Regions from separate parts of the Lactiplantibacillus sp. C232 genome, predicted to be linked through region 1. Evidence: riboswitches for the same ligand, from Rfam matches in the RefSeq annotation. Region 1 holds a riboswitch; the other holds the start of a gene.
The links. A riboswitch is a leader RNA that binds a small molecule or an ion and turns the genes downstream of it on or off. The one in region 1 is predicted to bind preQ1.
Positions count from the first base shown of each region.

Region 2: it holds a riboswitch for preQ1, as region 1 does, so the genes downstream of both, MZO41_RS07060 (QueT transporter family protein) here and MZO41_RS09660 (nucleoside hydrolase) in region 1, are expected to answer to the same signal.

Region 1 covers NZ_JAMSKZ010000009.1:14,415-17,841, forward strand. The annotation lists gene MZO41_RS09655 (ECF transporter S component) at 1-496, opposite strand, end outside; gene MZO41_RS09660 (nucleoside hydrolase) at 493-1,473, opposite strand; PreQ1 riboswitch class I at 1,494-1,538, opposite strand; gene MZO41_RS09665 (dihydrofolate reductase family protein) at 1,894-2,433, shown strand; gene MZO41_RS09670 (cation:proton antiporter) at 2,497-3,427, opposite strand, start outside.
Region 2 covers NZ_JAMSKZ010000005.1:161,089-164,515, reverse strand. The annotation lists gene MZO41_RS07065 (peptide ABC transporter substrate-binding protein) at 1-951, shown strand, start outside; gene MZO41_RS07060 (QueT transporter family protein) at 1,151-1,657, opposite strand; PreQ1 riboswitch class I at 1,666-1,711, opposite strand; gene argF (ornithine carbamoyltransferase) at 1,766-2,788, opposite strand; gene argD (acetylornithine transaminase) at 2,781-3,427, opposite strand, start outside.

The sequences.
Region 1 (3,427 bases):
ACACCGTGATAAACCGATCTAAATAATCCGTTCCCACTTGTATCAAGAAGACAGCCATCGTTTTGCCCATACCGGTACCTAATAATAATTGGACTAGCATGCTCGAACCAGACGACGTGATGCCATGAAATAAGATGACCGTAATCGCCGTGGATAAAAGTGTTCCGGGAAGTGAAATAACACCAGCTAACCACCAATTTGACCGCCACGTGCCCGGCTTGATTCGCCGATATAGCAGACCAGCAACTAACCCAGTCAGCAGTTGAACGGGCATAAAGAACAGCGAGTACAGGTCTGTCGTCACACCCACGATAACTCCGGTGGCACCCCCGGCCAACATCCCACCCAGTGGTCCAAACACAGCAGCAGCCAAAACGGTACCAATTGAATCTAAATAAATCGGTAATTTTAACATCAAGGCAATGTTACTGCCAACAATATTCAGGGCAATGCAGAGCGCCAATAACGTAATTGCCCGCGTCTTTATTCTCTTCATGCACTCACCAATTGGTGCAAGACTTGCGTTAAATCAGGATCAGCCGCACCGACCACAGTCGTTAAGAACAACCGCCAAAAAGCTACGACGTCAACCTTCGTCATGATTTGACTATTGGGTGTGTTGTGCCAGAAATCATGATCATCCACGATTGACTGCCCACGCGCGACACCATCCGTCACAACCGTCGTGTAGCTTTCAAAGCCACTCAGAATCGTTGGGTCAAGCATTCCGGCCACGGCCAACGGATCATTGATCACACAACCAATAACCCGTTCATATTCCCAATGAAAGTCAAAATAAAAGGTTGTAATTTTCTCAACAAAAGCCCCCATTGCTGGATTGACGTCTTTAATATACGTTAATAAACTGGGTGTCAACACGATGTTACGCGTGACGTCTAAACCAACCATCTGAATGGGAACAGGCATCAAGTCAAAGACGACCTTGGCCGCATCCGGGTCACACCAGAAGTTGTATTCAGCCACTGGCGAACAATTACCGTGACTCCGATAACTTCCACCCATCAGTGTAAATTGATCGACTTGTTCAAATAAGCGTGGATCACGTTGCAGTACCGTTGCAATGTTCGTCAACGGTCCCAACGCTAAAATCGAAGTATCAGGTGCTTCAATCAGCGTCTCTTCAATAAAACCAGCGGCATCTTGAATCGGTCGTACCGCCGTTACCGCTGGAATCTGACTATTCCCTAAGCCATCATCGCCGTGGGTGTCTTGCGCACTCGTGTAGGCGACTTCCAATGGGCGATTAGCGCCCAAATAGACTGGAATATCCAATCGGTCAGCCAAATCTAAAATTTTCAGTGCATTTTCCGCACCGATATGGGTTGGCACGTTCCCACAAACAATTGTAATCCCAATCACATTAAGTGCCGGTGATTTAAGCGCCAATAATAGTGCTAAACTATCATCGATCCCGGGATCACAGTCAATAATAACGTTACGCGTCGCATTCATTCTCTTACCTCCGATAACTGAAGTTCTTGGTTTTTTATCCTGGGAAGTTTACGAACCAGGCCAGCTCGCCTAATTAGGTCAAACTGTATGTGATGAAATGCTAATCCAATTATAGCGGACGGTGGGGCCCTTGAAAACCACCAATCGTTACTTCGACTCACATCTTGATGGCCGATGCTACCTCTCTGACAATAATCACCACGACCTGCTTAACCCACTGTGCATACTCATCCCCATTAGCCCCACAACATCATTATTTGCAGTATTCATACGCTCCCAGCGACACCTTAAGTAGTTCCCCACCTCCCATTTCGAACCAATTATTTAATTATGTTACTGAACTTTTACCAGAGTTCATCAAGTGAATGACCGGAAAACATGGTACAATATGACTACTAAAGATAAAGTAGGTGTCGAATCATGCGTAAAGTTCAGTTTTATGGGGCCGTTTCAATTGACGGTTGTTTAGCCACCAAGGATAATCGGCTGGACTGGCTGTTCAAAACAGCTGGTGCCAACGATGCCCCCACCGAAGCATTTATGCAGCAAGTTGATACCGCCATCATGGGCCGCCATACTTACGAATACACGATGGAACAAACCACTGATCAACTCATTAATCCATATAATCCGGCGACCCACAATATTGTCATGACTTCCCACCCCCACACCGGCGATGAACGCACCCAGTTCACCAATACCCCCGTCACGAAGATCGTCGAAGACTTGCGCCGTACCGCTGGCAAAAATATTTGGATTGTTGGCGGTGCTGGCGTCTTAATGCCGCTGTTAGCTGCGGATTTAGTTGATGAGCTCTACATCCAGATTGCACCAGTCATTTTGGGTGATGGTATTCCCTTATTTAAAGCAATTGACCAGCAACAGCGCTTTGAATTAGTTGACACCAATCGATATGGTCAGCTCGCCGAAGTCCACTATCAACGTTTAACAACTGAATAATGTCGTGATTAAAAAATCCCAGCCCGTTTGCAACACGCAAACAAGTTGGGATTTTCAATTGCTTTAAGCTTCACGTTGGCGTTTAACCGCCTGACGAAGTAATAGTGGTGCAATCAGCGTCGTTAAAATGATTGCCGTGATGACTGCCGAATAACGATCAGCTGATAGTAATTTGCCTTGATAACCAATCTGTGCAATGATCAGGGCCATCTCCCCACGTGACACCATGCCGGCGCCAATCTCATAGCCGCTTAACCAATTAAAACCCGCCAACCGTGCGCCGACCCCGGCACCAATGATCTTAGTGGCAATTGCCGCAACGGTAATCACAGCGATGAACCAAAAATCGTTCAGGAAACCATTGAATGACATATTCAGCCCAATACTAACGAAAAAGACTGGGATAAATACAGCATTACCAATGGGTTGAATATGCTCATCGATAACTTCATGATAGTCCGTCTGACCAACGGCGATACCGGCAAAGAACGCGCCAATCACAGCACTTAAACCGATTGCGTCCGCTAAGTATGAGAGTCCAAAACAAATCACTAGTGACATCAGCGTGATGGAGGTTGGAACCAGTAGGGCATTCCCCACGGCCATTAAATGTGGCACCACCCACTTGACCACAAAGTACAGCGCCACAAAGAACGCCAACTGAATCGCCAGCGAGAGTCCCAAGTTGGTTGAGGCATGACTACCGCCACCACTGACTTCACTGCCAAATAAGCTGATCATCAAACTCAGAATCAAAACAGCCAGGACGTCATCAACGACCGCTGCACCTAAAATCGTCGTCCCTTCTTTACCATCGAGGGCGCCTAACTCTTTGAGAACCGCGACTGAAATCGAAACCGATGTGGCCGCGAAGGTTACGCCCAAGAACAAACTTTCAGTGGCGTTAAGGTGAAATAGTTGGCTACACCAGTCAATCACCGCAACGGGTAGAATGACCCCCAGGACCGCAACTAACAAACTAGGACGCCAATAC
Region 2 (3,427 bases), on a different contig from region 1:
AATTTGTTAAAAAATACATACTATTACGATAAAAGTGACATCAAGTTAAATAAAATAACAATGCAAGTTGTCAAAGACTCCACAACTGCCCATAATCTCTTCTCACAAAATAAATTAGATGACGCTACTGTCACCGGCGTCACCGCGCAGGGTGTTCAAAATGACTCGCATCTAAAACACGTCAGTAAAGCTGGCACTTATTATTTACGTCTCAACATGCAAAAAAATCGGGCTTTAAACAATCAATATTTACGTCAAGCCTTGAATCTTGTGCTTAATAAAAAAACACTCACCAAAAATATTTTGAGTGATGGTTCAACACCTGCTTACAATTATGTCACACCAGGTTTAACCACCGATCCCACTACGGGCAAGGATTTTGGTACTGAAACTCAAAGCACCTACCGACACAATGTTGCTAAAGCACAAGTATTATGGAATAAGGGTCTCAAGCAACTTGACCGTTCTTCTGTAACATTAAAGCTAGTTAGTGATGACACGACGGTCGCTAAGAATATTGACCAGTTTGTTCAAGCCGCTGTAGCACAAAACCTGAAACATGCCAAAATGTCAGTTTCAGCGATACCTTCAAAGGCCTCCGGCGAAGCAGTTACTAACGGAAATTACGATTTGACTTATACACTCTGGCTAGCAGACTACGCGGACCCGATTTCCTTTTTCGACATTCTGACAAAGAACAATCCGCAAAACTACGGGCACTATGATGACACTGTTTTCAATCAACAAATCACCGCTGCACACAACCAGAACGCAACTAACACACAATCATACTGGCAAAATATGAGAACTGCCGCCAAACGTCTCAACCAAACAGCAGCAGTCGTACCGCTTTACAACATGACTGAAAGTCACCTTGTAAATTCTAATTTAAATGGTGTCAGCTATCATGCGGTTGGCGAAAACGATTATACGCGTGCTTACTTCAAATAATTGTCTGGGTTCTGAAATGAACACCAGTCATTATGCACTATATCTGCCCATAATGAACTCTCATCGCCAACTTCACTATGAGTCGATTAGATTATTTTGTTCAACTGACATCGTAATGACTCGACAAAAAAACCATTATTTCAATGACTCATCCTTCATCGAAATAACGGTTTTTAGTCTGATTTGTAAAAATCACACCCTACTGAATCCGGTCACTAAAGTGCAAGACCCGATCCAAGCTGTACATAATTGGCGCGGTGATACTCATGATAATCAACTCTGATAAAGCAGTTGTTAGATACGTCGGCCAGAAAGCGACGCCGCTACTCATCATGGTAATCATCAGTGCGATCATAAACATCGAAACGGTGAATAGCGCGATATTCAGTAACATCCGTTGCCAAACCGTCTTCAATTTAGGGGCCAACCACGTCAATACCAGCAGGGCTAATAATGATTGGCCGCCACCAAAGAGAACGTTGAAGAGACTCGCACCGGGACCAAAAGCGTCAAACAAAATAACGCCAGCAACAATTCCCCAAATATACTTGCGATTGAACACGGCTAAGTGGTTCAACCCTTCAGAAACGCGGAATTGAATTGCGCCCGATGCTAAGCTAAAAGCTGCGGGGCCTAGGCATAGTACAACATACATTGCAGCGACTAGGGCGTTGATAATCCATGGTCGAATTTTTGATTGTGTCATTCGCTTAATTCCTCCTAGTTTTTTTAACGTGGGATGGTTACGAACCACGTATTGATTGAAACAAAGCGAATATAATCGTAGCACGCTCTAGTAGTTCCCGCAAGCTTGCTAATTGAAAATGCTGGTAGGAATAAATAAGTTACCTAATGTAGCCGCCATTACCGCCTTAATTGCTGGCATCCGGTTGCCGGCCTCTTCAAAGACGACCGCCTGCTTACTCTGGAAGACATCATCCGTAATTTCAAACGCCGTCATTCCGTACTGTTCGCCTAATTTGGCTCCCAGCTGCGTCTTTAGATCGTGTAGTGCTGGTAAGCAATGCATGACAATCGTCGATGACTTGCCAGTAGCTGCGAGTAACGCAGTATTAATTTGAAACGGCAATAGTTGCTTGATCCGCTCACCATAGTCGACCTGCTCGCCCATTGAGACCCAGACATCCGTATAAAGCGCATCAGCCTGAGTAACGGCTTGTTGCGGATCAGCCGTAATCACGACCGTGCTCCCAGCTGCCTGCGCATACTGTTGGGCCAACGCGACCACTGCTGGGGCTGGCTGTAACGCTACCGGGGCCCCGATAGCGATATTGATGCCGAGCATCGCTCCCGCCACAAGTAAACTATTAGCCATATTATTGCGACCATCACCAACGTACGCTAACGTCAACCCTTTTAAATGACCAAAATGTTCCTTTAATGTTAAAAAATCCGCTAAAATCTGCGTCGGGTGCCACTCATCGGTCAATCCGTTCCAGACTGGTACACCACTATAGGTCGCTAAGTCTTCGACCGTGCTTTGTTTAAAGCCCCGAAATTCAATACCATCATACATGGACCCCAGTACTTTCGCCGTATCAACAACTGACTCCTTCGTCCCGAATTGGATGTCGTCCTTACCCAAAAACTCTGGATTCGCGCCCAGATCATTAGCCGCCACAGTAAACGCAGAACGTGTCCGTGTCGACATTTTTTCAAACAGCAACGCAATATTTTTTCCTTGTAAATAAGGGTGTGGGATATGGTGTGCTTTAAGGGTCTTCAAGTGACTAGCAAAGTCAATTAAGTAAGCTAATTCTGTTGGTGTATAGTCGATTTCCTTCAAGAATGACCGACCTTCAAATTGATTATTCATTCGTCGTGACCTCCGTTGTCAAAGTTGTCAGTACCTTTGCAATCAAGGCAATCCCAGCTAATAAATCGGCCGGTTGCATCACAATTGGGGGTAACAAACGTAACGTATTATCGCCAGCTGATAACGTCAATAAGCCTTCTACTTGTAGCCGGGTGATGACTTGATTAACCGGGATTTGTTCATCTAAGTGGATTCCAATCATTAGGCCCTTCCCCGTGATTTGTTTCACTACCGGTATCGGTTCGACTTGAGTCGCTAGGGATTGCCAGACAAGTTTGGCATGGGCTCGAACCGTCGTTAACAGCGCCGGTGTTAATTGGGTCAAGACACGTTTTGCCGCCGCCATAGCAACAGCATTACCGGCGAACGTCGAGCCATGGCTGCCCGGACCAAAGGCAGTGGCTAATTGCCGCCGACCAACCATTGCCCCCACTGGCAAGCCATTCGCTAAGCCCTTGGCGACCGTGTAGATATCAGGATCCAGGCCGTAACCTTCATAGGCCATCCGGTAACCAGTCCGACCGATTCCCGTCTGCACCTCATCAATAATCAACAAAACACCCGTTGCTTGGCATTTCGCATTAACCGCTTGTAACCAAGCTGTTTGTCCCGCAAAGACGCCGCCTTCACCTTGAACGA